2 regions of the Marinicrinis lubricantis genome follow, and region 1 is predicted to be linked to the other one. Evidence: a T-box and tRNA genes for the amino acid it is inferred to sense, from the RefSeq annotation. Region 1 holds a T-box; the other holds one or more tRNA genes.
What was found. The T-box of region 1 lies ahead of ACFPXP_RS18770 (valine--tRNA ligase). A T-box ahead of a tRNA ligase gene usually reads a tRNA of that ligase, here a tRNA-Val.

Region 1 (16,659 bases):
TTCTATGGTATAGGCTTCCCTCGCTCCCGCCTGACGAGTCGCATCTTCTACCGCCCTTTTTTCCACCGCGGTAATCCCGGAAGGTACACACACCATCACGTTCGGATGTCGAGGAAAAAGCATTCTTTGCTTCTGCGCGCCTCGTATGAAATATTTGATCATCGTCGCCGTCGTTTCAAAATCCGCAATCACCCCATCCTTCATTGGACGAACCGCACGAATATTACCGGGCGTTCTGCCGATCATCCGCTTTGCCGATTCACCTACGGCCTCGATCCCCTTAGAGTCGGTCCGAATCGCTACAACGGACGGCTCCCGTAGAACGATCCCCTTCCCTCTAATGTAAACTACCGTATTCGCCGTACCTAAATCTATTCCCAGGTCTCTAGTAAAACCACCAAACATGGTATGTTCTCCTTCCTTCACTTCTGCTGATCTTCTGCTGTTAGTGTTGTATTTATTGTAAAGGCATTTTCTAAAAACGGACTGATTCCAGCTCGTCCGCACATGACAGGATTATTTGATTATATTACATCTGTCCAAGCTGCTTCAAACTAATAAACTTCTGATCTCCAATGATAATATGATCCAACACCTCGATTCCTATAATCTCACCTGCTTCAACTAACCTCTCGGTAATGCTGAGGTCCTCCGGACTAGGCGTCGGATCTCCGCTCGGATGGTTATGTACACAGATAATCGAAGCGCTGCTCCGTTTTATGGCGGCACGAAATACTTCTCTTGGATGTACGATAGAGGCATTCAAGCTGCCCATCGACAATGTTTCCTGTCCCAGCACCTGATTTTTCGTATTCAAAAACAGGCATACAAAATGTTCTTTCTGCAAATACCGCATATCTTCCATCACCAGTTGAGCCGCATCCTCCGGGGAGCGGATCACTGCCGTTTGATCTAACATGCTTTTCGATATTCTCCGGCCCAATTCAATACCGGCTTTGATTTGCAGCGCTTTAGCCGGTCCAACTCCTTTAATGCGGGTCAGCTGCTGCACCGTGCAGTCAACCAAATATCGCAACCCTCCGCTTTGCTTCAGTATACGCTGCGCTAAATGTACTGACGATTCAGCGACGGTTCCGGTTCTCAAAATAATGGCCAGCAGCTCAGCGTTGCTAAGCGCCTGTTCCCCAAACTGCAGCATTCTCTCACGGGGTCTCTCCTCGCTGGGGACATCTCGCAATACATACGGATGCGAACTCATAATTTCCCCCATTTCTGCTAAGTCCAGTCTATGTCGTCTACGGTACCGCTATTCCGAATTCCTTCAGCATATCCGTCAGCAACGCGACAGACAAGCCCACGACATTAAAATAATCGCCTTCAATCGAATCAACCAATGCAGCTCCGAGTCCCTGTATGGCATATGAACCGGCTTTATCCATTGGTTCACCGCTCTCAATATACCGTTCAATCTGGTCGTCTGACAATGACCGCATATGCACTAGGGTGGAGCGATACTGAACTACACGCTTATCTTCTGCAGCATCTATGCAGGCAATCCCGCTGTAAACCTGGTGACTGCGTCCTTGAAGCCGTTTAAGCATTGCAAAAGCATCCTGCGGATTCACGGGCTTTCCTAATATATCATTACCCAGCACTACAACCGTGTCCGAACCGATGATGACACCTTTCATGCTTCCGTTCAGCTTCTCTTTGACAGCGGATGCTTTTCTTTCCGCCAGTACGGTTACCGCCTCACTAGGTGTGAGACTGGCTTCGATTGTTTCATCCACATGGCTGGGATATACCTCGAATGGCAAACGAAGCGAACGGATAATTTCCTGCCTTCGCGGTGAAGAGGATGCTAGAATAAGCATCTGAGGACGCTCCTTTCTGGATGGTTTCGGCACGCTGAAGCATGCTTTGTCAATCGTGCCTGTATACCGCGGATGGATAATGAGGTAGCGCTACCGAGCAGCTAAAGTTTCCGATGCAGCCAAAATGCGGCGGCAATGGTGATCATTGAAATTAGATTTAGCTTAACCTGAATGAACAAATCATATTTGATCAAATTAAAATCGGCCTTTGGCTGCCAGCTGAGCTCGGCGGTTTTGGTAAGAAAGGATAATGCCGTAACGCTCGACAAAAGTTCGGTAAATATGACACCTGCCAAACAACCTAAAATTAAAAATAAGATCAGCGTCCATGTGCTTTTATGCGTCATAAGATGTCTTCCCACCAAACATTAGGCATATATTTTTCCTTTTTATTATAAGTGAGAACCTCTAGCAATACAATCAAAGGCTCAAGGCACTGTATGAAATTACCAACGTCCTTTTTCGACCTTTTTCAGCAACTTTCCCGATTCCTCTAAGTATATTTTTTTCGGGAGGGAAAGAATCGAATGAAAAAACTGCTTTACCGACTGTTGCTCGCTGCTTTGGCCTGTCTCATGTTTACGAATCATACTTATGCCGCAAAGATTGTCATCGACCCAGGACACGGCGGATCCGATCCCGGAGCGATAGGGGTAAACGGACTGCAAGAAAAACAAGTCAATTTACAAATCTCCAAGCTGCTCGCTGATGAACTCAAAAAACGAGGGTACGACATTGTCATGACCCGAACCAATGATGTCTATCTGAGCTTGCAGCAAAGGGTAGAATTCACGAATCGTCAAAATGCCGATCTTTTTATTTCGGTTCATGCCAATTCCAATCCTTCCAGCTACATATCTGGAACTCAGGTACTGTACTACGATGACAACTATCCGCAAGCCAGCTATCCGGCTTCGCCGGAAATGAGAAAGCTGACCGCAAAAAGCAAACTGTTAGCATCCTATGTACTCAACAGCGCCCTAGAAGCTACGAATATGACCAATAAGGGCCTCGTTCCTAGCGCAGTATATGTTGTGCGCATGGGCAAGATTCCATCGATCTTAATGGAAACCGCCTTTTTATCCAACGCTCAAGATGCAACCAAGTTAAAGGATCCTGCTTTTCAAAAAAATATGGCCGTCGGTATGGCGAACGGGATTGAACGCTTTATGCCGGTTGCGTTTAAAGATCTCGCGGGTCACTGGGCGACCAGTGCGATTTTAACGATGTATGAAAATGGCTACGTGACCGGAGTCGGCAAGGATGTATTTGATCCAAATCGCGCATTAACGCGGGCCGAATTTATCGCCATGATGGATCGTGTATTTCATTTCTCACAAATGGAGGCACTTCCTTCATCAGACAAAACGGTGCAGGATGCTGAATCTGATAGCTTAGAAGAAACGGCACAAAATGATGAAGATCAGCCAGAACTTTCAGCGGAGGAAATGAAGGAACCTCTGCAGCCGGTTGAGCAGCAGGATTCACAGTCTCCAATCGATACTGAAAGAAGCACAGCCGATTCTGAAGCCAGCCTTAGTCAGGGTTCTGACATGAATACGATAACTGATCAGGATCAACAAGGCGACATGGAAGACGGCATTTCTTCAAACGGCACCGGCTCTGATCCTTCACATGAAATCGCTTTGGGAGCAACACAAGCGAATACAGAAAGTAGTCTGGAACATTCAGCTGTCTCGGAAGAAAACGCACCTTCAGATTCGACAGAACGAAAAGTTTTCAGCGATTTGAAAACCTCTCATTGGGCTTACTATGCGATGCGCAAAGCGGCGGACTTGGGTATTCTTGACGGATTTAAGGACGGGACCATTAGGCCCGACCAGACGATCACAAGGGCAGAGGTTGCTGTCATATTCAACCGCATATGGGGACACACCGTCCAAGCTGATCAAGTCGCTCCATTTACGGACGTACCGCAAATGAAATGGTATTCGGAGGCCGTTTATAATTTGCGCGCCGCCTCCATTTTGATGGGACGAACGAATACGGAATTTGCTCCATTCCAGCACATGACTCGCGCAGAGGCGACCGCGATGCTCTATCGTTATCTTTATCAATTACAGCAGACCCCCTAATCTGCTCCTATATGAAAAAATTCAGGCCAATTCCCGAACAAGCGGAATTGGCCTGAATTCCTATTTCACAGCAATTTGATCGAGCAGCTGCTGCTCAAGGAGCACGAATTCCATCGCCGCGCTCTGCGCCTGCCACAAATAAGCTTTGGCTGGATTTTTTTTATACTCGCCTAACGTCGCAACCGCTGTATCCATTAAATTATTCATTTGCTGAATAAGCTTTTGTTGTTCCTCGCCTGCGCCTTTCGCTGCTGCTGAAGCCAATTGGCTCCAGACTTGATGAGAAGCTTGTATGGTATCCATCGTCGTATCCTCAAGAGGGCTCGCCTCTTCCGCCTCCAAATGCACCATACTGATCGTAGAGACCACTTTAATCAAATCTGCACTTTCCAACAAATAATCCGAGAACTCTTTCCCGCTGTTCCCGCTCCAATATACCCGATCCACTGCCGGGAGTTGGAATGTCTTGACATACACTTCTTTATTCTCATCCTGCAGCAAATGGCTGATAAAAAGAGCATCATCTCGATTGAGCGTTAAACCGGCAAAAACAGCCTGCTGATCCCCTTTCTGTACAGCCGCCGCAAAGCCTGCCTCCTTTAAGCCTTGTATGGCTTGCTGAGCTCCTTCATCACCGGAAAAAATGCCGTGCTGCAATAAATAATAGGTTTGCCCCGGGTACGAAATCTGAACGCTCCCGCTATTATGATTCACCGGCTCTGCTTGTGAGCTGTTTCCACTTACATCGCCTTCTCGAATGATCTGCGCGTTTTGTTCTCCACCGTTTGCATTTTCTTGATTAACCACATCACTGCCGGTAAACATTTGTAGCACAAACAATCCGAATACGGCACCTGTAATAACGGCCCCGCCGATGGATGTGACGAGCTTGAACCAGGGAACGGTTGAACGCGAGTATACCTTCGAACGGCTGTATATTTGATCATCTATTATGGGGATATGGTCAGGCTCATCCGGAATCGAATGTTTCGGTAGATCCTGATTGCCTTGCGAGGCTTCAGGAGGCTTATTCTGTACGTGCTGATCACTTTCTCTGATCATTCGCTCCAACCGTTCGACTTCGGTTTCGAACGGACTTGACCACGTTCCGAAATCCTGCGTAAATTCATTTAAAACCGATGATGGACCGTTTGGATTTATTGGCATATGGGTTTGCTCACGCTGCTCTACAATAATCTCCTGCGATTCGTCCTCTCTTACGGTAAACTCTTCCTGCCTCAGCGGTATGATCTTGCCAGGAGACGAATCTTGCTTCTGACGTTTAGGCTCGTATTCGTTGTCATGATTAAAGCGATATGTAATGGTGGATTTGTTGTTCATCTTTATTCTCTCCCTTGTCCATACTTATCACAGCTTATGATGGACAAGTTCAATTTATGACACTGGGTATTAAAAAACTAACGAGCAGCAAAAAGCCTAGGATGTTAAAATGCCGCAGCCTAGGCTTAACTCGTTATTCCAGGGAAGATCCTAATTCTCCAAATGCTTGGCCAGTTTGTGCGATGTCGTCCAAATATCTCCCGCGCCCATCGTAATGACGGCGTCTCCTGGTTTCACACGGCTTAGCAAATACGAAAGTACTTCTTCTTTATCCGGAATATATTTAACGTTCTCGTTGCTGTTCACTTGAATGAGTTCTACCAATTTTTTTGAATTAACGCCTTCGATTTGCTTTTCACCCGCGGGAGAATAGATATCTGTAATAATGACTTCGTCCGCCTCATGAAAAGCTCTGCTGAACTGATCCAACAGGAAGTAGGTCCGGGTATACCGCTGCGGCTGAAATACAGCGATAATATGTTTTCCCGTCGTCTTCGCCGCGCTGATGGTCGCCTGAATTTCCGTTGGATGGTGAGCGTAATCGTCAATGACCAAAATATCATTCACTTCACCAAGCACTTGAAATCTGCGTTTCGCACCGCGAAACTCTTTGAGGGAATCCTCAATTTTCTTAAACTCGATTCCCGCCTCCAAGCATGCAATGCAGGTAGCCAGCGCATTGTAAACCGTATGCTTTCCGGGAACAGGCAGCTCTATCGTACCTAATACCTTGTCCTTATGTTTAACCGTGAACTTAACCTTACGGTCTCCAAGTTCAATGTCCTCAGCGGTATAATCAGCAGGCTGATCAATTCCATATGTGGCAACAGGAGCCTTCACTTGAGGCAGCAGCTCTCGAACGTAAGGGTCGTCCGTACAGACAATGGCGCATCCTTCTGCATTCACCTGACTTAAAAACGTGGCATACGCCTTTTTCAAATTCTCAAAATTTCCGTCGTAATTCTCCAAATGATCCGCTTCAATATTGGTTACAATAGCCATCGACGGATGGTACTGCAGGAACGAACCGTCACTCTCGTCTGCTTCGGCGACAACGTAATCTCCCTTTCCGGCTTTCGCATTGCTGCCGATATTCATAATCTCCCCGCCGATAATATACGTCGGATCGGTTCCGCTCTGCTCCATCACAAGAGCGATCATCGAGGAGGTCGTCGTTTTTCCATGAGCCCCGGCTACTGCGATTCCCTTCTTCGCATTCATAAGTCTCGCCAGCATTTCAGAACGGTGCAGCATCGGAATACTCAACTTCTCCGCAGCTACCATCTCTACATTATCCTTAGACAAGGCCGTAGAAAAGACGACCATGTCCGCACCGCGAACATTTTCCTCCTGGTGGCCAATAAATATTTGTGCACCCTTCTCCGCCAGCTTACGGGTCAACTCTTGCTGTGCTACGTCAGATCCGGTTACCCGATACCCCATTTCCAGCATCACTCTGGCAATAGCGCTCATTCCGTAACCGCCAATACCAATGAAGTGAACGTGCTCTGCAGTATTCAAGTCCGCCTCACCAACCTTTTTCAGAATGTGAATGATGTAGAACCCGGCTGCGAACATCTGAAATGAGATAAAGGGTTCCCGAGACCACAGCCAAGTCCTGCTCCGAAGTCATGCTCTGTAACAGATCTAACGCTTTTTCCCAATCTGGCTCCACCACTATACGGATCTGGCTGCTTGCCGGATGCTGCCTCACCAGTTCCTCCAATGACGCGGCGCTCATCTTTTTGCGAAAATCCGGTTCCGTTAAAATCAGTGTATCCACTATCGGTAGTATATGTTCCAAATATGCTTTGTGATTCTTCGTTTCCAGCATGCCCATCATAAAATGCAGCTTTTCGTATCGATACAGCGTGTGAATCGTATGTGAAAGCGCCTGCGAACCTTCTGGATTATGTGCGCCATCCACAAGCAGCCGCGGATGTTCTTGAATCATTTCCATTCGTCCCGGCCAGGATACATTCCTCATCGCTTGATATAAATCCTCTTCTTCCACGATCAAGGCGTAATACTGTCTAAGCACCTCTAGCGTCATCAGCGCCGCTGCGGCATTTTTCAGTTGATGAACTCCATTCATTGTCAGCTTTACTTGGGGAATTTTGCGAAAAGGACCTTCGAAATCAAAAATTTGCTCGTTCAATTCGCTTTTCACCGGTTGGATGATAAATTCTCGATCCAACAAGTAGCAGGTGCTCTTCAACTGAGCGGCTTTATCGGCAATGACCTTCCGAGCGGCTTCATCTTCAGCCGTGCTTACAACAGGCACCCCTGCTTTAATAATGCCCGCCTTTTCCGACGCAATCTGCTGAATCGTTTCGCCTAGTATATCTGTATGATCATAACCGACGTTCGTAATCACACTAACGACAGGATGAAGAATATTCGTTGAATCCAAGCGGCCGCCAAGACCTGTCTCCATCACGACATAATCGGGGTATGCCACTTTTGAAAAATACAATATCGAAATCATCGTCGTCACTTCGAACATGGTCGGTGAACCTAGCTCAGTCGATGCAATACGCTCCACGTGGGGCTTTACTTCATTCGCGAGACGAATCAGTTCATCATCCGGGATCGGCTCCCCGTTATACCGGATTCGGTCTGTAAACCTTACAATATATGGAGAAGTAAAAATCCCCACATCATAACCGCATTGTTCCAGTACATCGGCAATCATACGACATGTAGAACCTTTTCCGTTCGTACCGGCAACATGAATTACTTTCAGTCTTCTCTCGGGATGTTCGAACGCTTCGGCTAAAGCTTCCATCCGCTTGAGTCCTGGTTTGATTCCAAAAGGAATCAAGTTGTTAATCCAAGAAACTGCTTCTTCATAAGTATGCAGCATGAACTCATCACCTTCCTCGATCTATGCAGACGGACCGGCCGTCCATTGTAAGACGGCCGGCATGTTATGCTCAAGCTTTACCCTTTTAACTCTTTCAGCTCTTGCAAACGGCTTAATACTTTATCTCTTTTTTCGGTGTAGTCGCGCTGCTTTGCTTTCTCCTCTTCAATCACTTGTGCCGGAGCTTTAGCGATAAAGCCTTCATTGGAAAGCTTCTTGTCTACGCGCTCGACTTCTTTATTCAAATTTTGAAGTTCCTTCTCCAGACGGGAAATTTCCTGCTCAATATCGATTAGACCTGCGAGAGGCAAATACAGCTCAGCACCCGTCACGATCGCGGTCATCGCTTTCTCCGGCGCCGTTAAGTTCAGATCGACATGAAGGTCGCTCGTTCCGCAAAATCTTTCGATATATCCGCGATTGCTTTCCAAAATACGGAGCGCCTGATCGTTAGTCGGCTTCATAAACAACTCGACCTTACGGCTCATTGGCGCACCTACTTCACCGCGAATATTGCGAACCGCGCCGATGGCAGCCATCAGCAGCTCCATTTGCTCTTCGGCTTCTTTGCTAACGAACGCTTCTTGATATACTGGCCATGCCGCGAGTACAAGGCTCTCACCCTGATGAGGCAGATGCTGCCAGATCTCTTCACTAATGAACGGCATGAATGGATGGATAATCCGCATCGTTTGATCCAATACATACGCCAGCACCGACTGGGTCGTACGTTTCGCTTCAGCGTCGCTTCCGTACAAGTTGATCTTCGCAAATTCAATATACCAATCGCACAGATCGTCCCAAATAAAGTTGTACAGCAGCCGTCCAACTTCACCAAATTCATATTGATCCATTAGACGAGTGACATCCTTCACCGTTTCGTTCAAACGGTGCAAAATCCAGCGATCCGCTGTGCCTAAATTGCCGTCCAATCTGATATCGCTGACCTCAAAACCATGCAAATTCATCAATGCAAAGCGGGAGGCATTCCATATTTTATTGGCGAAATTGCGTGCCTGTTCTACCTTTTCCCAGCGGAATCGAAGGTCCTGACCCGGCGTGCTTCCGGTAGAAATCATATATCTCATCGCGTCCGCGCCGTACTTCTCGATTACCTCCAACGGATCAACTCCGTTGCCAAGTGACTTGGACATTTTACGGCCTTCCGCATCACGGACAAGTCCATGCATCAGCACATCCTTGAACGGAATTTGCTCCGTAAATTCCAATGCTGTAAAAATCATTCGGGCTACCCAGAAATAAATAATATCGTAGCCTGTCACCAGCACATTGGTCGGATAGTAACGCTTCAAGTCCTCGGTCTGTTCCGGCCATCCTAATGTAGAGAACGGCCAGAGAGCAGAGCTGAACCATGTGTCAAGCACATCCTCATCCTGCCGCAGATTCGTGCCGGAGCAATGCTGACACGCATGCACATCGTCGCGTGAAACGGTAACCTCTCCGCAATCGCTGCAATACCAAGCCGGAATCCGATGTCCCCACCAGAGTTGACGGGATATACACCAATCACGAACATTCTCGATCCAATTTAAATAAGTTCTCTCGAAGCGATCAGGAACAAAATGAACGCCATGGCCTGCCTTTTGTGCTTCGATTGCTTTTTCCGCGAGCGGCTTCATTTTGACAAACCACTGCGTAGACAAGTAAGGCTCAACCACCGCCCCGCTTCTCTCGCTGTGTCCTACCTGATGGACGTGCTCTTCGATTTCAATCAGCACACCGGCATCCTGCAGATCTTTGACGATCTTTTTGCGGCATTCAAATCGGTCCAACCCCTGATAAGGACCCGCATTTTTATTCATCGTTCCGCTTTCGTCCATAACGAGCACCTGTGGAAGGTCGTGACGGAGACCCACTTCGAAGTCGTTCGGATCATGAGCCGGTGTAATCTTCACCGCTCCGCTTCCGAAATCCTTCTCCACATAATCGTCCCCGACGATCGGGATTTCTCGTCCTACAATCGGCAGAACCAATGTTTTGCCGATCAGATGCTGATACCGCTCATCCTCTGGATGGACCGCAACCGCCGTATCTCCCAGCATCGTTTCCGGGCGTGTCGTCGCTACAGTTAAATATCCGTTTCCATCTTTCAGCGGATAACGCAGATGGTACAGCTTACCCTGCACTTCTTTATACTCTACCTCGATATCTGACAACGCGGTACGAGCCGCCGGATCCCAGTTAATAATATATTTGCCGCGGTAAATCAAACCTTTCTCGTACAGACGAACGAAAACTTCCCGTACCGCTTTCGACAACCCTTCATCCAGCGTAAACCGCTCACGGGAATAGTCCAAGGACAATCCCAGCTTATCCCATTGAGAGCGGATCGTATTCGCGTAAAGCTCCTTCCACTCCCACACCTGCTCGAGGAATTTTTCCCGTCCTAAATCGTACCTGCTGATGCCCTTCTCTTCTCTCAGTTTCTGCTCTACCTTGGTCTGAGTAGCAATACCGGCATGATCCGTTCCTGGCAGCCATAACGTATCGTAGCCCTGCATCCGTTTCGTACGAATCAATATATCCTGAAGCGTAAAATCCAGTGCGTGACCGATATGAAGCATGCCTGTAACGTTGGGCGGTGGAATCACGATTGTAAACGGCTGGGCATCCTTTCTTTTTCCTGCTTCAAAGAAATGGTTATCCCTCCAATACTTCCCCCACTTCTGTTCCGCTTCCTTCGGATTATATGTTGTCGGCATTGAAAGTTCATTCGTTTCTGTCATTCATGTACCTCCTACTCTAATCATACCTGCAAGGGTGTTTGCAAAAAAACAAAAAAAGCCCCTCGTCTCAAAGGACGAAAGGCTTGACTTCCGTGGTACCACCTTTGTTCCGATCAAAAACAATGCGTTTTCAAATCGGCACTTCAAGCAAATAACGGATGCATCCGGCTTAAGCTGAACCTTCTCACCTAAGCGACTCCAGGGCGACTTCAGACAGCTGCTTCCTACGGAATCTCCCAGCGTCACAATTCCGCTCTCTGTAAGGCTTGACTGCTTACTACTCCCTATCCAAGTCATTTTCATATTTAGAATGGATTTAACCATTATGATAACTGTGAAAATGCATCCAGTCAACTGCTTAAACCGACTTTCGAAAAATAGCTGCTCCAGCCGCTTTTTCTCGTTCACAGGTTTCATAATATACAGCATATCCTGTCTATCCACCTTCATAAACATATATTAGCGGAATTTATGCGCTTGTTCAAATCACACTGGAAGACGTTTGTTTTAACGAGGTGAACCGTCTCACATAGAGGAGGGAATATCAAAGTGTATAACTGGTGGCTGAAAATACGTTTGTCGGTCAGAGCGATCCTGTTTCCGCTCATCTGCATTCAATTCGTCCGGACGCTTTTTCTACCTACACCTTTGGATGTGTTTATTTTGTTTGCGCTGTTTTTGGCCTATCTCGGTTTTCTGCTGAATGTATATTGAATCGTTGTCGGTTGTAAACAATGGACAACACCGTTTCTGAAGTACCTATTCCGTAATAAACCTCTATCTGCTTACCCTTCATGAAAAGGGGGCGGATAGAGGTTTATTTTAAAACGACGAAGACAGTAAAACACACGAATTTTCACTAGAAAAATCGTGTGTTTGCCACTCTCTTAATTCGGAATATATACGATTTGCCCTTCAGAAACTTCCTCGTTCGAAAGCCGATTGTACATCGATAGCTCTCTCGGGTGAATACCGTATTTTTGAGCAATCGTCCCCAACGTTTCTTCCTTTTGAACGATGCACATTCTCACTTTTTTGAAAGACTGTTCCTCATTTTCACGATTCAAGAACAGGCTTTTCCATTCCAATCCGTTCTTGGCGTCCTCCGGCTGTTGTAAAGCTTCCAATGCTTCCTCGGCCTGTTTGTAGTTCTCCAGCACATTTTTCGTTTGCTCTCTATGTAATAATGATTTTAAGCCCTTGCTGCCTTTTTTCTCTTCAGAGGATACGTCTTCTTCCTGCTTTTTACTTCCAAAAGCAATCTTCATTTCTTTCTTTTTTGGCGGCTCCTGCTCGGCGGCCTCTTCCGCAGCCGGACTTTGATTTGGATTCTCTTCCTCGGCCAATTCCCCTGCAGGATTCGGGTTTTGCTCATTCGATGAAGGCTCGATCGCTTCATTCCCCGCAGCACTGTTATCCATTTCCTGCGCCATGACAGGCTCTGCTTTCGTCTCAGCCATCGGCAAATCAACCTGCAGCGGCGATTCTTCATTCACAATCGGGATGGGCACCGCTTCTTCCTTCGGCGCTTTCTCCTTTGGTGCCGTCTCTTTTGGTGCTTCCTCCTGCACCGCCGGCGCCTCCTCTACTCGGCCGTCAGAATACGCAGGCTCAATGGCTTGCTCCTCTCCCGCCCCCGAGGATTTGGAGAACTGTGATGCAGCGGATGGTTCAAACCGTTCGGCGGAGGCATCTCTCGTTTCAACAGTTTGATCATTGATCTGACTATATTCCTTATCAATCGCTTCAGAGGTTTCCGTCAAGTCATCATTCATTTGGCTTACAAATACTTCCTCCGGCGTCCCCCATGTCTTGGACACCTGGCCCACCATTTCGATCCCTTCCAGGGACAGCACTCCGGTCACACTTAAGCTGCGAGGTGAAATCAAATCGACGTCGAAATGCTCGATTTCCACTTTCAAATCTTCCAAACTTGTAATGCGGCTGAGCGGCAGCGTAATTTCCACCGGAATATAATGCACCAGCTGTCTGCTGCCTCTATCTTCGGAAACGGTATAGGAACCGGTTAAAGTGAGATGTCCTTTGAGAACAGCTTGTTCCTCTTTAGACAACACTTTAATTTGCGGCAAAAGCTCAATCGAATCTAATTGTTCCAGACCCTCTAATGGTTCCTGCAGTTGAACTCGTTCATAAATATCAAAACGTAAACCCTTTTGTTCACCGGTCAACCGTAACTCCTCCCTTCACCATGTCTACTCTGTACATATATATGTCTGCATGGGAGGAGCATGACTATTATTTTCGCAAACGCGCCAGAAGCAGTCTCATATCAGGGTACATCGGGGCTTCTATTTGTAACTTCTCGCCGCTCCATGGATGTGGAAAGGATAGCCGAATACCATGCAGCGCTTGTCGATGCATCCCCTCTATGCCTGTGCCTCCATACAGCGGATCTCCCACAATCGGATGCCCGGCATGCTGCAAATGTACCCGGATTTGGTGCGTTCTGCCGGTCTCGAGCACGAGCTGGACCCATACGGCATCACGAAACGTTTCCAACACCTCATAATGCGTCACTGCAGGCTGTCCTTGACGGGAAACTCTTCGCCGCTGATGATGATGGCGATCCTTCCCGATCGGCCAGCTGAAAGTGCCCCGGCTGGGCTGCAGCCTTCCCTTCGCAACTGCAACATAAGTACGCCCTATATCCTTGCGCCGCATCGCGGCATCCAGCATATATTGCGAATATTCATTTTTCGCATACAATACGGGGCCCGAAGTATCCCGGTCTAGACGATGTATATGACGAACGAAGCACGATTGACCCGTCATCCCGTAATATCCGGCTAATTGATTCGCAAGCGTGTCCGACTGCCCGCGTTCCGACGGATGAACAGGCACTCCTGGCGGCTTATTCACAACGATACAAAAATCGTCCTCATAGAGGACGTCCAATTTGTCGGTATATTCAGGTTCAAAGCCAAACGGGCGCTCCGTAAAAAGGCGGAGCCGGATTGCGGATTTGGTCTGCTGCAGCCCCTGCTCCTTCTCCAATCTAAATACCCATTCCTCCGGAAAAATATCCGGAAGCTTACGGCCCCGGTATTCCAGCCATTCCCCTTTTCGGATATAAGAATAGCTCATGGCCACAATGATTCCACCAGTTCCCGCGCTGTATCTCTGCCTTGACGTATGCAGTCGGGTAAACCAACCCCTTCAAAGGCAGCTCCTGTCATACGGGCGTTCGGAATCGCCTGCAGCAGCTCTTCACGCGCTTCCCGAATTCGAGTCAAATGCCCGACCGGATATTGCGGCATCGCCCGATTCAGTCTCGTCAGTGTAATAAAATCCGGCTCAGCTTCGATGCCCATCAGATCGAACACATCAGCCTTCACCTGTTCCTGGATCTCCTCATCGGTCATCTCCAGATGACGCTGATCTCCCGCCCGGCCGACATAGCATCTAATGAGTGTATCCCCTTCTTCTGCGGTATGGGGCCACTTGACCGAGGTCCACGTGCAGGCGGTAATAAATCGGCCCTCTGTTCGGGGAATCAAAAATCCAGTGCCGTCATTTTTCACATGGAGCTGCTTTTGCTTATAGGCCAGTACAACATTCGCAACCGAAACATACTCCATACTGCCAAGCTTTTCAACTTTGGGATAGCCGCTGAGCAGCTTCGCTAATTGAAAAGCAGGCACGGCGAAAATCACGGCATCAGCTTGAAGCTCGCTCGGTTGTTCTCCGCGCGTCAGGTGAATCGTCACGCCGCCATCTGCCGGCTGAACCGATTGAACCGCCGTTTCCTGCAGGAAGTCTACACCTGCACCGCCCAAGCTTTCTGTTAAAGCTTGAATCAACGTAGACAAGCCGTTCTTATACGTAAGGAACGCGCTTTTCTTCGCATATTCCGGAAGCTCTGCGGAAGCGGCTGTCTGATTTCTGCTCTCGCCAGTTCCCTTTATGATACTGCCGTATTGTTGTTCCAACTGATGGAACTGCGGGTAGGTCGCCTGCAAGCTAAGCTTGGACAGATCGCCAGCGTAAATGCCGGCCAACAGCGGTTCGACGATATTTTCCAGCATTTCTTTTCCTAGTCTTCGTTCAACAAAGCTTCCGAGCGATTCATCCGACATATCCACTCTCTTCGGAATCTGCAATTCTTGTGCGACTCTGGCCTTCCCTTCCTGAGAAAGAAGTTCTGTATCCATGAATGTATGATCATCGTACGGTATGCCCAGCATCAGGCCGGGAGGCATCCCATGCAGTTTGTTATAACGAAGAATGTAGCTTTTTTTCGCATCAGGATTCAGTCCCGCGAATTCTGATTCTAGACCGAGCGATTGACTTAATTCGATAATCGGAAGCTTGCGGGACAAGAAGGAGTCTGGCCCCCGCTCGATAACAAAGCCGTCCTTCCGCAGGGTATGGACCGAGCCGCCCAAGCGGCCCGACTTCTCTACAACGGTAACGTGCAGACGCTGATCAAGCTCTCTGGCCTTCTGGACGGCATAGTATGCAGCGCTTAAACCGGTAATCCCGCCCCCCACAACGACGAGATGCTTCAGATCCTTGCTCATTCGATCAGATCCTTTCTGCTTCCTTTGCCACCACATCTGCAAGACAGCGCATATATTTGGGATCCGAATTCAGTGAATCGGTTCTTTCCAAATGTCCGCCTAAGCTTTCCGCCAGCTGCTTGCATTCAATATCAATGTCATACAGCACTTCCAAGTGATCCGAAACAAATCCGACCGGGCAAATCAGTATACTTTTCACATCCTGCTTGGAGATTAGGTCCTCTATATCCACCGTAATGTCCGGTCCAAGCCATGGCACCGATGTTTGTCCTGCACTTTGCCATGAAAACTGCCAATTCGTCACGCCTGTTCGATCTGCGATCGCTCTCGACGTCTCCAACAGTTGTTCAGGATACGGATCTCCCATCTCCACAATTTTGGCGGGTAGACTGTGGGCACTGAACAGCACCTTGACTTGCTCCACCGGTACAGAAAACTTCTGCAGTGCCTCGTTCACCCTCTCTACCAAGGCATCGATCAATTCCGGGTGAAGGTGATAGCTTTCGACGAAACTCATTCGAATGCCGTGCTTTTCTGCTTCCTCTTTCGCGCGCTTCACATACCCGCCAATACTCATCACAGAATAATGAGGAGCAAGTACAACACCGACCGCTTCCTTTATGCCATCCGCAGCCATCGTCTTCACTCCATCCTCAATAAAAGGAGCGGCATGCTTCAAGCCTTGGTAGCACACAAATTCGGTGTCAGGATACAGCTCCTTTAGCGTTTGCTGCAGTGCTTCTACCTGCCGATCCGTATTTTGGCGAAGCGGAAATACTCCGCCGACGATGGCTTCATATCGGTCCGTCAGCTCCTTAAGCTGTTCTGCTGAAGGCGGATTTCCTCTTCGAATATGGGTATAGTACGGTTCAATTTGTTCCATGTTTTCCGGAGTTCCATAAGACATCACAAGAACACCGATTTTTCTTTTCGTCATATTTTCACGCCTCCTCTATGCTGTGCGATCGCCTCAGCTGAATACGTATGGATAAACTCCGTAAGCTCCTTTAATTTATCGATCGAAGCTTCCGGAAATAATCCGTGACCCAGGTTGAATACGTGCGATCCTTGCTGCAAGCCTTCGTCAATAATTTGTTTCGCATGCTGATGAATAACCGAAACCGGTGCCGTCAGCACGGTTGGATCCAAATTGCCCTGCAGCGTATACTTGCTGCCAACCCTTTGTCTAGCGTCGGATAAAGATACTCTCCAATCTACTCCGATTACATCAGC
Region 2 (16,659 bases), on a different contig from region 1:
ATCTTTTTATGATACATATTATGGTTAAATGGAATAACGTTATTGCTTAGGGATTGTTCTAAAAGTCACTCATGACTAGGACAATCCCTTTTCTTCGAATTAGAAGAGTGAGTAGATTACAAAACTGGCAAATTACAAGTTTTGGTCACAAATTGTCTTTTAACGCAGTTTCTTATCAAATAAAAAGGAAATGCCTGTTTTACATCGAATGGAAATATGTTTGGGAAAAATCGGTTTTTATGGCTAAAGTACATGTAACTTTTTTGCAATTCGACTCGTCTATAATGTAAATCAAGAAAAAATGGAGGGGGACGTTGTGCCGTTATGCCATGGCTGCTGAAAAAGAAAGAGAAAGTACATAACGAAGAGACAGCCGCTGCAGTAAAAGCGGTGGAAGTCTCTAACGATCAACAGCCGGAGCAGGAAACGGAGAACGATCAGGAACCGCTGCTTCAAGTCATGAACGTTAAGAGAGCTTTTCAGGTTGGCGGAAATCAACTGGCCGTCTTGAAAGGGATCGATATGGAATTGAAGAAGCGGCAGCTGGTCATGCTTCGAGGCCGTTCCGGTTCAGGGAAAACCACCCTGATGAATATCATAGGCGGTTTGGACCTTCCGACAGAAGGGGAGGTTTATTTTAAAGGAAGACCGATTCACAAATGGAACGATCAAATGAGAACCCGTATTCGCAGAAAAGAAATTGGCTTCATCTTTCAAACCTTTGCGCTGATGCCGCTGCTTTCGGCGTATGAGAATGTGGAGCTGTCCCTGCGGATGGCCGGATTTCCGAAATCGCAGTGGAAGCAAAGAGTAACGCACTGCTTGGATTTGGTCGGTCTGGTGAAAAGAATGCATCACCGCCCATATGAAATGTCCGGTGGAGAGCAGCAGCGGGTAGCAATTGCAAAAGCCATCGCGCATCGGCCTTCATTGATTTTGGCCGACGAGCCGACAGCGGAGCTGGATTCCCAAATGAGCGCCCAGGTGATGGCGGTATTTCAAGACATTATTCAAACGGAAAATGTGACGATTTGTATGACGACGCACGACCCTACAATATTGGAGGTAGCTGATCATGTTTACCAAATGGTGGACGGAAAATTCATCAAGCAAGAAAACTAAAATGAAACAAGCGGCAGTCATTTCTGCCGTGCTGGTGTTCAGTATCAGTTCTGCGGGCTGCTCCTTGCTTCCGGATGAGACAGCGGAAGAAGTGCTTCCGCCGATCCAGGCACCAAAGCTGTCCGAGAAACCAGAGTATGCCGTTACCACACAGACGCTGGAAACGACCGTGAGCGGAGTCGGCAAGCTGATGTCTGCACGGGAAGAAACACTATTCTTCACCGATGGTACTGCCAGCGGCTCGGAAAGCGGTTCGTCCGGTGGAGGCAACATTCTTGATATTTATGTGAAGGCCGGAGATTATGTGGAAGCCGGTACGGTCATTATGGAGCTGGATACGCAGACGATTGAAGACAATTTAAGACGAGCCAGACTCGACTTTAGAAAAAACGAGCTCGATATGAAAATGAAGCTTAGAGAAAAGGATCAATACACGCCAGAGGAATTCGAGCAATTTCAAATCGATTTTGAGAATGCCCGATTGGAAATCGTAGAGATGGAAGAGCAGATCGAGAGAGCGAAGCTGAAAGCGCCTTTCAGCGGAACGATCGTTTCCATTAATGTTTCAAGGGGCGATGCCGTGCAGGCGTATAAGCCAGTGGCTGTGATTGCAGACTTGACTCAGCTCACCGTTACCGCGAAGCTGAGCCAGAACGATCTGCAAAAGGTTGCTCCTGGAATGGAAGCCGTTGTAGACATTAACGGGATTGGTTCTCAGCAGGGTACGGTGAAGCAATTGCCTGTCGATAACGGGGAGGAACAGCCAACCGATCCATGGGGAAATCCGATGCCTGGCAACGAAAATGATGTAGAGTCCATCGAGGACTATCTTGTCGTTGAGCTTGCGGGCATGCCTGAAGGGGCAACTCGCGGAACTCCGCTTAGCGTGAAGGTTATCGTGGATCGGAAGGAAAACGCGGTTGTCATTCCGCCTTCCGCTTTAAGAACATATGGCGGGCGCACATACGTCCAAGTGGTTGAAGAGGACGGCACGAAGCGTGAAGTGGATGTCGAAGTCGGTCAACAAACTTCAACCGCTGTGGAAATTGTGAAAGGACTAGAGCCAGGTCAGAAAGTAGTGGGTAAATAATGGCGATGTTCAGATTCGTCTTTCGAAAAATGTGGAACACGCGATGGTTAACCTTGAGTACGCTCGTCGGGTTAATTATTGCGGTGGCTTTTTCAACAAGCATTCCTATGTATGCCAATGGGTCATTGAAGCGTGTCGTTGAGTCAGAACTTCAGGAAAATAACAGCGGCTTGCCAGCAGGTTCGATCTTGATCCGCTACCAAGCCGTCGGTTCGGAGAAACCGGATCTGGATTCTCTGAATGACGTCAATCAATATATTGAGCAGGATATTCCTGAAGCGATCGGCTTTCCACAGCATAATTATGTTCGTAATTATTCTTTAAGGTCATCCAATATAAAGCCGGCGAATGACGAGACGGCCGATACGAGCAGACGGCGTCAAATGTCTGTTATGACGCTGACGGATTTCGAAAATCACGTAGATATTTTGAACGGTACGATGTTTTCCGATCAGGTGGACGGTGATATTATTGAAGCGGTCGTCCTTCAAGATTCGTTATACAGCAATTATTTTCAGATTGGTGACGTATTTTCTTATCCGATTTCAGGCGGCAACGGTATACAGCCGTTAAAAATCAAGATCGTCGGTACTTACGAACCCAAAGCACCGGAGAATCCATATGACGCTTATTGGTTCCAAGGTCTGGATTCGATGCTGAATACTTTCATTATTAACGAGAAGGTGTTTCAGGAAGAACTGCTGGAAAAGAAAAATGTCCCGCTCGATGTTGCCAAGTGGTATTACAATATTGATTTGAGAGAAATTCAAACGAGCCAGCTTTCAGCCTTGTCGTCTACGCTGGAGGAAATCGACTCGGAAGTGTATCAATTGCTGAAAAATACGAAAGTCGATTTGTCCTTTGATGATATGCTGAAAGAATTTCGTACACAAAGCTTGCAGCTTCAAAGCTTGCTGTTCACGTTGGCCGCGCCGATGATCGCCATGGTGTTCTATTATATTGCGATGAATTCAAAGCAATCTCTGGAACGCCAGCGCAGCGACATTGCCGTATTGCGAAGCAGGGGCGGAAGCACGAGGCAAATTTTTATGGTGTACTTTTTGGAAGGCTTGCTCCTAGGCGGAACGGCACTTATTTTAGGACCATTGATCGGTTGGTTTATGGCCAAGAGCATCGGCTCCTCTAATGGCTTCCTGACCTTTGTGAACCGTAAGTCTATTCCGGTGGACATTAATATGGATGCGGTGCTGTATGGAGTTCTCACCGTTGTCATCGCGCTGTTAGCGAGCCTGATACCAGCTTTGTCCTATGCGAGAAAGTCAATCGTCAACGTGAAGCAATCGATGGCCAGAGCCGATCGCAATCCGTTCTGGATGCGCTGGTTTATCGACATTGCACTCGTCGCAGTGTCTGGATACGGATGGTATATGTTCAACGAGAACAAATTTTTATCTATGCGCTCAGGACTTAGCAGCAATGAGCTGCAAGTACAGCCGTTGTTATTCTTTGTTCCGGCATTAACGATTTTTTCGTTAGGACTTGTATTTTTAAGAATATTTCCGTGGTTGTTAAAATTGTTTAACTGGATCGGCCGAAAATTCATGCCTGTACCTCTTTTCCTAACGCTGACGCAGCTGTCGAGATCAGCTAAGGCGTATTATCCGCTCATGCTGCTGTTGATCTTGACGCTCGGACTTGGGGTATATAATGCATCCTCAGCACGCACCATCGATCTGAATTCGACGGAGCGTATACAATATCAATACGGAACAGATGTCGTCGTTAAGTCCGTATGGGAAGGATTTATTGAAGTTTATCCAGAAGCGCCGGATAATGGCGGCGGCAATGGAAACGGTGGAAATGGCAGCGGTGGTGGTTCTGGCGGCAATGGAGGCGGCGGACAGCCTTCTGGTCAGCCCGGCGGCAATCCGGGACAGAATGGGCCTCCTCCTACGGTGACTTATCGAGAACCTCCATTCCGGATCTTCGAGCAGTTGGAAGGGGTTGAGTCAGCAGCACGCGTTCTGAAAACACCAGGAAACGCAGTGGTAGCCGGTAAGACTGCAGGTCAAGGTACGGTACTCGGTATTGATAATACGACGTTTGGCAATGTCGCCTGGTTCCGTGATGGAGACCTGCTTCCGCATCACCAGAATGAATACTTGAACTTGCTTGGTTTCCACGAAGCGGCCGTGTTAGTTCCTGAAGGGTTCGCAAAGCGATACCGTCTAGAGCCCGGAAATATCATGAACATTTCAATCAACCAGCAATCCGTTGAATTCGTCGTTGCCGGAATCGTCCCGTATTGGCCTTCACAATATCCGGATGAAGAGCCGTTCTTCATTACGAATTTGGATTATATTTACGATCAAGTGCCAATGATTCCATATGAGGTTTGGCTCAAGATGAAGGCTGGTGCGCTGACCGCGCCTTTGATGGAGGAGCTTGCCAATCAGGGAATCCAGCTTGCTTCTATAGAAGATATGCGGATTGAACTGGCGCAGCAGGAGAAGCATCCGTCACGTGGCGGCGTGTTCGGCATCCTGTCCCTCGGATTTTTAGTGTCGGTGATCGTTTCACTCGTCGGGTACGTCCTGTACTGGTTCTTTAACTTGTCGAGTCGGGTGGTTCAATTTGGTGTACTTAGAGCGATGGGACTGTCCCGCAAACAATTAACGGGCATGCTGCTATTGGAACAGGGTTTCACCGCTGGACTTGCGATCTGTCTGGGGATTGTGATTGGGAAAATTGCCAGTCTGCTATATTTACCTTTCTTGGAGACGTCAGAAAGCGCGAAGCAACAGGTGCCGCCATTCCGCGTCGTATTCGACAGCCAAGATACTATGCAATTATACATCGTTGTCGCCGTCATGATGCTTATTGGAGCGGGACTGCTGCTCATGCACATCCGTAAGCTTCGCGTTCATCAAGCGGTGAAGCTGGGAGAGGAGCGGTAATTCATGATTGAGTGTGAAGGACTCGTTAAAATCTATAAAACAGATGAAATCGAGGTTGTGGCGCTGCAAGGGCTGAACATTCACGTGAAGCCGGGCGAAATGATGGCCATCATCGGCAACAGCGGAAGCGGTAAATCGACTCTGCTGAACATATTGGGCGGTCTGGACCGCCCTTCTGCCGGACAGGTACGTGTAGGAGAATGGAACCTACTGAAAATCACTGACGAGCAGCTCGTCGAATATAAACGGAAAACAGTCGGTTTCATTTGGCAGAATAATGCGCGAAATCTGCTTCCGTATTTGACTGCGCTTGAGAATGTTGAGATGCCCATGATGCTCAGCGGAAAATACGACCGTACATACGCCAAACAACTACTAGAATGGGTAGGTCTTAAGGACCGAATGTACAACAAGCTGCAGCAGCTTTCCGGAGGGGAGCAGCAGCGGGTCGCAATCGCGATTTCGCTTGCAAATCGTCCACAGCTATTGCTCGCCGACGAACCTACCGGTTCTGTGGATACCCAAACTTCAGATATGATCATGGATATTTTCAGGCGTATGAATCAAGAACTAGGCGTTACGATTGTGATTGTTACACATGATCTTTCATTAGCCGGAAAGGTAGACCGGGTCGTCGCCATTCGCGATGGACTGACCAGTACCGAGTTTATCAAGCGAAATCCGAATCTGGATCTTCTATCGCTGGACGGACATCGCAAAATTGGAGATGCCCATGAGGAGTATGTAGTTGTCGATCGTGTGGGACGTTTGCAAATTCCGAAGGATTATTTGCAGGCGCTCAGCATTGACAGCAAGGCGTCGATGGAATTCGACGGGGAGAAAATTATCATTAAGTCACCGACACTACTGGAGGGGAACAAGGATGAAAACAATTAACCGAAAGGCTTTTACGGCAGCCGTGCTTGCTTTGATGATGGTCATGGCGACCTTCCTTGCGGCATGCAGCAATAACAATTCCGGGGGATCTGACGATGAGAAGCGTGTGCTTCGCATTGCAACCCTCTATGGGGATGGCGGTTACAACGAAGGCATGAGAAGCCAGTATACGGATCTTTTCGAATTTACCCATAAGAACATTGAAATTGAATTTGTCTCCGCCGTTAATTGGAATGAGATCTATATGACAAGATCATCTGACCAACCTTACGAAGAGCCGGATCCTTCCGAAGCGATGAAAGCATTGATCGAAGGCGACAACCCGCCGGATATCGTATTTGTTGATCAAACGGTCCTTGCAGACATGGTAAATGAGAATCTGCTGCAATCGTTAGAAACGTATATTCAAAATGATGAGTTTGATATTGAAGATTTCGTTCCAACGGTGATCGAAGGTCTTCGGGAAATTGGAAACGGAGAGTTGTATGCACTCGCTCCTACTTTTTCTCCGAGCGCTTTAGTTTACAACAAGGATATGTTTGATGAAGCCGGAATTGAATATCCCACAGATAATATGACATGGGATCAAGTATTTGAAAAAGCGCAGCTTGTCAGTGCACATTTTGCAGGCGCTCCAGAGAAGAAATTCGGTTTCGCTTTTTCCTCGTATTCCAATAGCATGAACTTGTATGACGACATGCGTTATTATACAGCTCCGTTAGGGCTGAGAATGTTTGATGATGAAGGAAAAACGATGCTTGTCGATACACCGGAATGGGAACAAGTTTGGACGCAAATGATAGAGTTGAAAAAGCAAAATGTATTCCCTGAGCCGCCGGATTACAGCAACATGCCAGATGGTGGATACAGCCGTTATTTCGATCATGCTTTCTTATCTGGAAGAACTGCGATGATGCTGCTCAGCTATGGTCAAATTAATGAAATTACAACAGCAATGCAATTGGGTGATCAAATTCAAGGTTTCACTCCATTCGCTTGGGACGTTGTAACGTATCCCGTACATGCAGCTCAGCCGGATGTAGGTGGATTTATGAGTATGGATCCGATTATGGGTATTGCTGCAAATGCGCAAAATACGGAAGATGCTTGGGAGTTCATTCAATTTATTAATGGAACAGAATGGGCCGAACTCAAATCAAAGAGCTCCTATAATATGGTGGCTCGGAAGTCGTATATTGAACAGCCAGCAGGCATGAACATTAACTTGGCAGCTTTCTACACACTGAAACCTGGTCCGGATCCATATGGTGAAATGAATAAAAACGGACAAAACTATTGGGAAGTTTATTCCATAGCATACGATGTGTTTAATCAAGTACTTCAAGAGCAAATCACTGTGAAGGAAGGTCTTCAGCAGTGGAAGACCCGCGGTGACGAGGTTTTACAGCGTATGAGCCAAGAACAGAGTGATAGTGCGTCAGATGGTGCTGTGACTTTACCCGTGAAATAAGCAACAGTGTCTTATGGGCCAATTCCTTACAAATTGGAAGGATTGGTCCTGTTTTTTTTCCGCGGAGTGTGAGGCATGTTATAATGATATGAATCGGTATCGGAATGCTCAGACAGGAGGTTATAGGATTATGGCAAGAAGAGTGCACAGCAGAGAAGTTCGTGAAGCCGTTATGAATAAGTTGGAAGCTAGAGGCGTGACCATTCAAGATATTGCGGAAATTGTATATGAAATGCAATCTCCATATGATCCGGATTTGACGATCGCTGATTGTGCCGACAGTGTTCAGAAAGTATTGAATAAAAGGGAACTGCAGCATGCGATTTTAGTTGGGATTGAACTGGACGTATTAGCGGAGAAAGGGATGCTTTCAGAGCCGCTTCAGTCCATTGTAGAAGCTGACGAAGGCCTCTTTGGCTGTGATGAAACGTTGGCATTAGGTTCCGTTCTTGGCTACGGCAGCATCGGTGTGACGACGTTTGGGCATTTGGATAAACATAAGGTAGGTATTATCCAAAGGTTGGATACGAAGAATGGGAAAGGAGTTCATACTTTTCTTGACGATCTGGTCGCGAGTATTGCAGCTTCTGCTTCTGGACGTATTGCGCATCGGAAAAGAGATGAAGAAGAAGCGGAGCTGCAGGAGGACGCAGGCTGATCACGAAAATCATGATTTTATCAAGGATGAGGATTTTGGGCGTAACAAATGCACTTCTTTTGGTTATGCTAGTAGAAGCTAGATGATCAAATGGAGTGTGGATTGAAATGAAGTGGGTATATTGGAACCGATTGTACAGCAGCCGATTTCAAGCCAGCTGTATGGCCCGAAGAATGGAAGAGGATTGGTGGATCTACGGGTATGAATGCCCGGATACGGTAGAGGTATTCAAATCCAAAAAAGGCCGATTTGGCGTCCGATATATGTTGTGAGAAGAAGTTTGACTGAATCAAATAAAATCATAAAATCCCCTTGACTAAAGGCCCTTGATTAGTATATATTATTATTTGTCGCTGTCCTAAAATGCGTCAGCGGCATATTGACGCGGGGTGGAGCAGTTCGGTAGCTCGTCGGGCTCATAACCCGAAGGCCGCAGGTTCAAATCCTGCCCCCGCAACCAAACTATGTTTTTTGAGGGCCTTTAGCTCAGTTGGTTAGAGCGGTCGGCTCATAACCGATTGGTCGGGGGTTCGAGTCCCTCAAGGCCCACCATGATTAGAAACCTTGGAGTAACAAGGTTTTTTTTAGTGCCTTGGAAGTTTAAACAGATCAAATGAAAAAAGCTTGCTCTTCCCGACGAGGTTGAGCAAGCTTTTTTATAGGTTCTGCAGGGGAAGTTATTGGATCGGCTCATCCTCAATGAGCTTTAATACAGGTTTCCATTCCTTGGATAAGTAAGCTCTATCTTCCGGATGCGTGATAACCTGCAGGTACATATGTCCTTCTTGCGGTTGTATACGTCTTACATAAATGTGGGCCTCACCCTGCTCTTTGAATTCGATCTTTTCAATACGAATGTCATATCCAGAATTCGGTTTGGCTCCCCAGGTGACTATGACTTGTTGTATTTCATCCTGCAGCATCACGGTTTTCAGTTCAGGCTCGTCGTCGATCTGAACGGGTTCATCCAGGACAGGAGGGACCGGATCGCTCGATACGGGATCGTCACCGTTTGGCACATCGGGAATGGGTTCATTCATTCGTTTCACAAATTCCAATGCGTCGAAAATCATTCCCGCCGCTTCCCCTCGAGTGATAACACGTTTTGGATAAAATTTGTTGTTTTCATCGAGTGTAATGATTTTGCCATTCAGCAGCATCTGGATACTGCCCATATAAGCTTCATCGACTTCACTTTCATCTTCAAGCATGAAGTACATTTCTGTAAATGCATATTCACCTTTGGCGGTAAGCGCGTGTAATAGCAAATGGGCGAACTGCTCTCTAGTGATTTTGTCCTGAGGCCGGATATCCCGGTCTAACGGTAATCCGTTCAATTTCGCGATGATGAACGCATCCGTATACCAAGCATCTTCAGGGACATGGTTAAAGGAATCTGATGCCATCGGCTCTTTTACAAATTGGATATGATCGATATTCAGCTTGAAGCTGGAAACGAGCATACTGACGGCTTGAGCGACGGTCATTTCCGTTTCGGGCATAAATTGCTCTTCATTTACACCATGTACGGCTCCAAGGGCTCTGAGCTGCATAATTTTGTCTTTGTTGGGAGAATGGTCAATGTCATTGAAAGCAAATACGCTGCCGGTGATCATAAGCAGAAACACGAGCATGGTCGTGATGACCGTCTTGAAACGGTGCTTCATGAGCTGCCTCACTCCTTCAAGTCTATTATTTGGTTAATTTCACCGTTTTAGACGGAAAGCGTGCATAAAAGGTTGCAAGCAGGTACATGCACCTCAATTAGAAAGGAAGAAAACCATTGATCATCAGGCAATCGACATTTGTTTATTTAATTCTTATTATGCTGGAGGTTTGCTCGTTTCTTATGCTGTCAACTGGTCTCATGCCGCGGGGTTCTTAGCTGCATCGGGGTAGCTTATAAAGTGGGATTGAAGATGAAGGAGATCGTTCGGGCTTTCATTGAGGGTGCCGCTTCTTACGCTTACGGTCTCTTATATGAGAGACCGTAAAGCGAAGCTGTCACATCAGGCATCTGTCCGCGACTCCGGAACCACCTTTACTTCTTAAGCGCGATAGGCGATAAAACGCAGCCTCTGATAATGAATGACCCATCGGCCTTCCTTGAAAAATAACGGCGCTAGTTGTTGCTCTATCGCTGTATATAGGAGACTACGCTGCTCGGGGGTCAAAGATGAAAGCCATCCTCCTGCGAATTGATCGAGCCAAATCGCCAGACCTTGTTCGGCTTCAGCGAGCGGTGTAGGGCGGTGAATGGATTCCGCCAGACGAATGTGGAAACCGTACTTTTCCAGCAGAATGATGTATTCGCCTATGGGTGGAAAGTACCATGGGAAGGACGAGGCGAGGTCGATTCCCAGCTTCTGATCGGACAACTCAATGACGGCATCGGTGATGGATTGTACGTTGCCTTTCATGCCGAATTCTGCGACAAATCGGCCTCCCGGCTTCAGTGCTGCAGCTACGCATTCCACTACCTGCTCTGGTGGGCGTATCCAATGCAGGGCTGCATTGGAGAAGACCGCATCCTGCAGATTGTCCATCTGGAATTGCTTTGCGTCGGCCACTTTGAATTTTAATTGAGGATGCTTTCTTTGTGCGGCATCAATCATTTCTTGCGAAGCATCTATGCCGATGACTCGTGCGCCAGAATCCGCAATTGCCTTCGTCAGATCTCCAGTTCCACATCCCAGATCCAGTATCTGTTCGGCCGGCTTTGGTTCGAGCCATGAGATTAAGCTTGCTCCGTAGGAGGAAACGAAAGAGTGAAACTGGTCGTACGTTTCAGTGTTCCATTTCATGTGTCAGCACGCTCCTTTTGATGAATGGGATAGTCATGCAACAATATATGGAGATGTTAGGATCATTATAGCTGGATCTTGAATATTGTTGAAATATATAAAAGATATATAATCAATAGGTAACAACTATAACGAATTCTTTTGAAGGGCAGAGCATCGAGATCGCTTAGCGACTCTGACTCTGCCTTTTGCTTCCTGAAAGTGTGGTGGTGAACGCCTAACGAACGCGCTGGCGGGTATGGCTCCACTTGTCATGGAGCAGTCTTTTATCTTTTCGGTATAGACGGCTGATGATATGCAATACGAAGACCACATCAACCAGAAATACGGCGAACATGATTAGCTGTGTGATGATGATAGGAAACTCTTTTACAACCCCTGATAGCAGCAGCATATTCATTCCGCCCCAACCAGCATACAGGAGCCCATAACGGTGAACCAATTCGGCTAGTTCAATACGTTCTCCTTGTCCTATGAGTCGGATGCGGAGCAGCCATTTACCGAATGTATATCCGTTCGTTATCCACGGTACAAAGATGAAATAAGCAAGTATCGGCAATAAGGCGTATATTGGTTCACTGACCATGACAATGAATCCAATGGGAAGCAGGAGCAGAAGGTAATCGACTCCTAAAGCAAGCAGTCGTCTTGTTAAGGCGATTGGCAGCTCGTCCAATACGATTCCTTCATCGAGCTCTTCTGTCTTCGGCAGGAAGCGGGTTAATAACGGAGCAATGATATACCCGAGCAGTCCTCCGGATGTGTTCGCAATCAAATCGTCCACGTCAAATAATCGATAAGGACATTCATAAATGCCGTATAAGCCGGTAACCTGTGTTATTTCAAAAAAGAGCGAAAGAAGCAGCGACGTGAAAATCGTGCGTACCCAGCTTCTCTGGAAATAATAACGCAATATCATGCCGAAAGGGACTAGCATCAGTACGTTAAATGCTACCTGCTGAAAGGCTCTCTCTCCAAGAAGGGATATATAAGTTCCCGGTTTAGATAAATTCACTTGGGTCTCATTCGCGATATCTTCTATAAAATGAAAAGGCGTTGACTGATATGGATCATGGATCATTGATTCAGGCGTACAGGTTTGCTGCGTATCTGGCAACGGAAGGATCACCAGGAAGTAGGCATTCATTAAATACAACAGAAGAGCATACAAAACAACGGCACGGATTTTGTTAATATATCCATACTTCCGATATTGGTACAGCAGGAACGGCAGCGTAAAAAGGAACGCTGCCATTGGGAAGAGCATGAAAGCATATTGAATTGGAATGATGTATGACATGGAATCACCTGTAGTCGTTCGATAGAAGTCGTGCCTATTCATTGTATGTGGTTTGTCCTCAAAGTGCAATACAACATGATAAGAGCAGCATGTTTGGTCCACAGAAAGAGGAGGGAGGGACAAGGCGATAGATTATAGATTGAAAAATGCATGAAAAAAAGCCTTGCTGGTCAAGGCTTTAGATACAGATGAAGCGGTGGCGAATTGTGATGGATGGAATATGTCTCCTTTACGGGACGTTAAGCTCTCTTTCCGTTACCCATTTATGATTTTTGACGGGTTCGCCGTCTGTAGTCGGTGTATAGTCGACCATATACACCGTTGTTTGTTCTGCGGAATCAATTATAGCCGTGGCACCGAGCATGCCCTCCATATGATCCGCATTCAGGACAACGTCTGTGCCTGGCTCATATGGCTGATCCCCGGCATGTTGAATTTCCTCGTGTATGATCCATTTGTGATTCGTGATTCGTTTTCCTCCGGTTGTTGGTGTATAAGATACAGCATATACCGTCGTATCAAATGCTCCAGTAATGGTAGCGGTTGCTCCATTCATCCCTTCCATATGGTTCGCCTGGATAACAGCCTGACTTCCAATGGGAAAGGTGGGGGAATTCGCTGGTTCTAACTGCTCTGGCACCTCGCCCGTAGAAGAATGGTTCATTTCGGAGTGTTCCTCTGAATGTTCGCTTGTCTGATTCGCATCGTTCTCGTTATTTCCGTTTCCACATCCGCTGAGTAAGATAAGGGCAGCTGCGAAAAGCAGTATAAGTTGTTTTTTCATGGAATCCATCACTCCTATGCTTTGATTTTCATTAGTTTTCTATATTGAAAACGCGAGGACCTTTATCGAAAATTCGAATTCACTACATGGTAAGTTTCCCGTATGCTAGAAAATTATACCTCTATTTACCTTTATCACGAAAAAGAGATATAACAAAAAGGCTTGCTCCAGCTTGAATAGCTGGTCAAACCCTTTGAGGGATACGGCGAACAGTCTTGGATCACTATCCGAAAAACAAATCGAGGATATTCGATCCGGTAGAAGACTGCTTATTATAAAATTCCGAATAGCCGCAGTTGTTGCAGTATACGACGAGAAATTTGTTGTTTTGAATATCGAACATTTTGGATAGTCCGGTTCCCGTCATCGCGACTTCTTTCGTACCTGCATCCCGGCTTCCACATTTAATACACCCTTTTTCGTTCATGCTGATTCCTCCTCTGGACATTGTCTTGCACATAAATGCGTTATTGAGTTGTTTGATTGTTAGTACGTGAATGGTTGGAAATTGTTTCGAAAAAAGTCGTGGAGCATCACGATTCGTTTATCATTGTTGGCCAATATGATATGCACAGTGACCCATTCAAAGGACTGCAATTGGTAGTGAAAATTTGGGTTTGACAACAAAAGCATATCTTGTTATTATTAATTTTGTCGCTGAACGAAATATAATTCATGATCTGTTAGCTCAGCTGGGAGAGCACCATCTTGACAGGGTGGGGGTCAGTGGTTCGAGCCCACTACAGATCATATCTACAACGAAAACCCTTGATTATCAAGGGTTTTTCGTTGTTTTCATCACTTTTTCTTGTGAAACGGAGATTGATAGAAGTTTGATCAGATCGTGGTGAAAAAAGAAGTAAATATACGTATTTTATGAATTCCCCTCTGAAGTCGGATCGTCCGAAACTGAAGCCTGATCTTGAATTTTTGATGGCGCACGTCGGCATGTACCAATAAGCAGCAGCAAGGCAATGATGCCGAATATACTTGCCGAAAAGTAAAAATACGTCACTAAGGAGGATTCTATATTAATCATAAAAGGAAAAAGAAAAAGAGAGCCAGCCGAAAGAACCCATAGCAACGTCAACCGGGAATGGGTTTCTGCTGCGAAATCGTTGGCACCTGAATCGGATGCATGCTGAGATAAGGCAGTAAAGAATTGATGCATAAGGAGCATCATGAGAAGCAGCATCAAACTAGTAAAAGCGAGTTGTAGGATTGATTCACTTGACGGAACAAACGCAGACGTACTCTGGTTAGGCGGTACGATGAGCTCCGGAACAGCAAGGAAGGTAAGGATGGCTGCATATGGCCAAGCTTTGTTATATGCTGTTCGGTATTGCCCCAAAATGTGAATAGCACTCCACATCAACCCGTAACCAATAACATCGGGAAGCACATCAAGAGATTGAATACGCAAGTCCAAAAGCACTAACAAGATGCCCCATCCGAAACGATGAAATGCGGTAGTTAAAGCTCTCTTTCTCCTCCTTTCCGCAGGCGAACATAGGACCTCAGATGTTCATCATATAATTGAGGCTGCTCATTGATATACTGCACATTGATGATATGACCCTGTTCATCTTTCATCGTAATCATCAGTTGATACGCATGAAAACGACGGACATCCTCGTTATCCAGCTGGAATATATAAGAGCCACCTAATGGATCCCCTTTATTGAGAGTTAAGGGGAAAGCGGTCGTATCTACATAGGACTTCCCGTTCACTAGAATATCTATTGAATCGGAAAGCAGTTCCGGAAAGCTATGCGTCACCGAGGCAACCGTGATATCTTCCTGAACGGTACTCCCCCAACGGCCAGTACCGTTAGAAGAACTGCTTGAAAAACTGAATTCTAAATCATACTCACTTTGTGAACGGGGATGAACGATAATTTCCCCTAGGGAGACAGTATCCACCAGACCGTCGCTATAGTATACCGTAGCTTGCTCAAACCGAAGAGAGTTTTCTAAGTTCCGGAAGATTTGATCGGATACAGGCATGACAGCAGCTTCCCTCAGCTGCAAACGCCCACGCTCGTCTCTTGTTCTTACTTGTGCTACATTCAGTACGATATCGTCATTCACACGGAATTGATATGGCTCGCGTTCAGAATCACGGTTCGTAATAAAGTAGATACTCATGTGGCTCAATAAATCGGTAGAGATTTCATAGTAATGCTCTAAGTATATGGGCTTTTCTAACTTTTGAGATTCATAATACCAGACGTTCCCGCCCCAGGAGGCAATAAGCAGTAAAGAAAAAATCCATGGCCAGTGTTTCTTCAAATCCCCCTCATCATCCTTTCACAATTGATTAATGAATTTGTATATTTTTGTTATTTTTAACCAACCCAATTCTACCATAAATACTCATTCCAATTGTAATAGGCTCTAGCCAAAAAATACTGCATGCTGCAAAACGGAACTTTTTTGTAAGTGTTTTCGTTCAAATATCGTAAGATGTTTTAAGGAAGGTTATATCATTCATGAAATTGAATTATTAATTACATATCCAAACTCAAATAAATGGGAATGGAATTTTATGGTGCGTACCAATAAAGTATGGGTTAATGGTTATTCGTCAATGCTTAAATTCTGAATTTGGAACGACATATTGATGGTAAGACGAGGCTCTACGATATATGGTTTTAGGAGAGGGTAACATCTATGGAAATGAACGATTTGCTAGTCATCAAAAAAGCAATTGATCAATTAGATAGCGGAGAATTGAAAACGTATTTGGGTTTTGTTTTGAGAGAAATCAAATGGTTAAAGGAACAGCCTGATTTGCATGAAGAGTTCGTTGCCAAGCTTATCCAGCTGTACGATGATTTGATCAAATTTCAAGAAAAGAAGGGCAAGTGGGATCCTGCCCCGGAAAGCACGCATGTCCATGTCGTCTGCGGCGATTCTTTTGCTGGTTCTATGAAGCACGCACTCCAGAACCTCGGCTGGTCTGAAACGCACAAGGTGATCACGCTAAGAGAAAATTACGCGATCGGACCGTTAAATGGACTGGATACATCGGAAGGGAGGAAGGCTCGCAGTAAATGGTTTCATGAAAATATCTCAGAAGCATTCACAGCCTACGCTGATGTCGAAGAGGAATATAACGATCTATTGGACAAGATAGAACGAATCCCTGATCAGGCCCGAATGATCATCTGGACAAGCCGTAGTGCACGCGAGCAAGTGGGGATGAGGCATGCGATCCATTTACTAAGCGGGAGCAAAAAAGGCAACAGTACATCTGTGCATGACGGTTGTGCGATTTGTGAAAAGCTCTACAATCGTCCGGATGTCTCTATGACATATTTACACTCGGGTGAAATTCCTCCTGACAAACTGCAGCAGGCACTTCTTCACATTGATGAAGGGGATCGTTTGAATGATGCCGCAATCGCTCAATTGAAGCGGGAATGGCAGGTCATTTCGGAGCGTTCAGGCGTGCTGCGTATTTGGCGGGAGAATGCAGTGGAGGAGGTTCCCGTTGATTATTACGATCATTATCTTCTGCAGAAGCTGGACAAGCTGAGACCTCCAGCAGAAGATAACGGGTTTATCAAAGCTGCTCGACTGATCGGCGAAGCGATCGGCTATTGTGACCAG

Region 2: it has a tRNA-Val gene. The T-box ahead of ACFPXP_RS18770 (valine--tRNA ligase) is inferred to sense a tRNA for this amino acid. The anticodon was not compared.

What each region holds. Positions count from the first base shown of each region.
Region 1 is NZ_JBHSQV010000181.1:26,442-43,100, reverse strand. It holds gene ACFPXP_RS18810 (rod shape-determining protein) at 1-405, opposite strand, end outside; gene radC (RadC family protein) at 530-1,219, opposite strand; gene ACFPXP_RS18800 (Maf family protein) at 1,257-1,835, opposite strand; gene ACFPXP_RS18795 (DUF4321 domain-containing protein) at 1,937-2,182, opposite strand; gene ACFPXP_RS18790 (N-acetylmuramoyl-L-alanine amidase) at 2,363-3,931, shown strand; gene ACFPXP_RS18785 (hypothetical protein) at 3,992-5,272, opposite strand; gene murC (UDP-N-acetylmuramate--L-alanine ligase) at 5,423-6,793, opposite strand; gene ACFPXP_RS18775 (bifunctional folylpolyglutamate synthase/dihydrofolate synthase) at 6,801-8,138, opposite strand; gene ACFPXP_RS18770 (valine--tRNA ligase) at 8,216-10,885, opposite strand; T-box leader at 10,953-11,185, opposite strand; gene ACFPXP_RS18765 (hypothetical protein) at 11,435-11,599, shown strand; gene ACFPXP_RS18760 (LysM peptidoglycan-binding domain-containing protein) at 11,773-13,074, opposite strand; gene ACFPXP_RS18755 (RluA family pseudouridine synthase) at 13,142-13,990, opposite strand; gene hemG (protoporphyrinogen oxidase) at 13,987-15,426, opposite strand; gene hemH (ferrochelatase) at 15,431-16,363, opposite strand; gene hemE (uroporphyrinogen decarboxylase) at 16,360-16,659, opposite strand, start outside.
Region 2 is NZ_JBHSQV010000174.1:47,368-64,026, forward strand. It holds gene ACFPXP_RS16510 (ABC transporter ATP-binding protein) at 325-1,122, shown strand; gene ACFPXP_RS16515 (efflux RND transporter periplasmic adaptor subunit) at 1,076-2,212, shown strand; gene ACFPXP_RS16520 (ABC transporter permease) at 2,212-5,130, shown strand; gene ACFPXP_RS16525 (ABC transporter ATP-binding protein) at 5,134-6,027, shown strand; gene ACFPXP_RS16530 (ABC transporter substrate-binding protein) at 6,014-7,498, shown strand; gene ACFPXP_RS16535 (phosphatidylglycerophosphatase A family protein) at 7,629-8,156, shown strand; gene ACFPXP_RS16540 (hypothetical protein) at 8,264-8,428, shown strand; tRNA gene ACFPXP_RS16545 (tRNA-Met) at 8,540-8,616, shown strand; tRNA gene ACFPXP_RS16550 (tRNA-Ile) at 8,632-8,708, shown strand; gene ACFPXP_RS16555 (S-layer homology domain-containing protein) at 8,834-9,823, opposite strand; gene ACFPXP_RS16560 (class I SAM-dependent methyltransferase) at 10,205-10,960, opposite strand; gene ACFPXP_RS16565 (VanZ family protein) at 11,178-12,260, opposite strand; gene ACFPXP_RS16570 (YdhK family protein) at 12,490-13,044, opposite strand; gene ACFPXP_RS16575 (zinc ribbon domain-containing protein) at 13,268-13,471, opposite strand; tRNA gene ACFPXP_RS16580 (tRNA-Val) at 13,722-13,794, shown strand; gene ACFPXP_RS16585 (hypothetical protein) at 13,919-14,485, opposite strand; gene ACFPXP_RS16590 (hypothetical protein) at 14,518-15,336, opposite strand; gene ACFPXP_RS16595 (DUF1835 domain-containing protein) at 15,718-16,659, shown strand, end outside.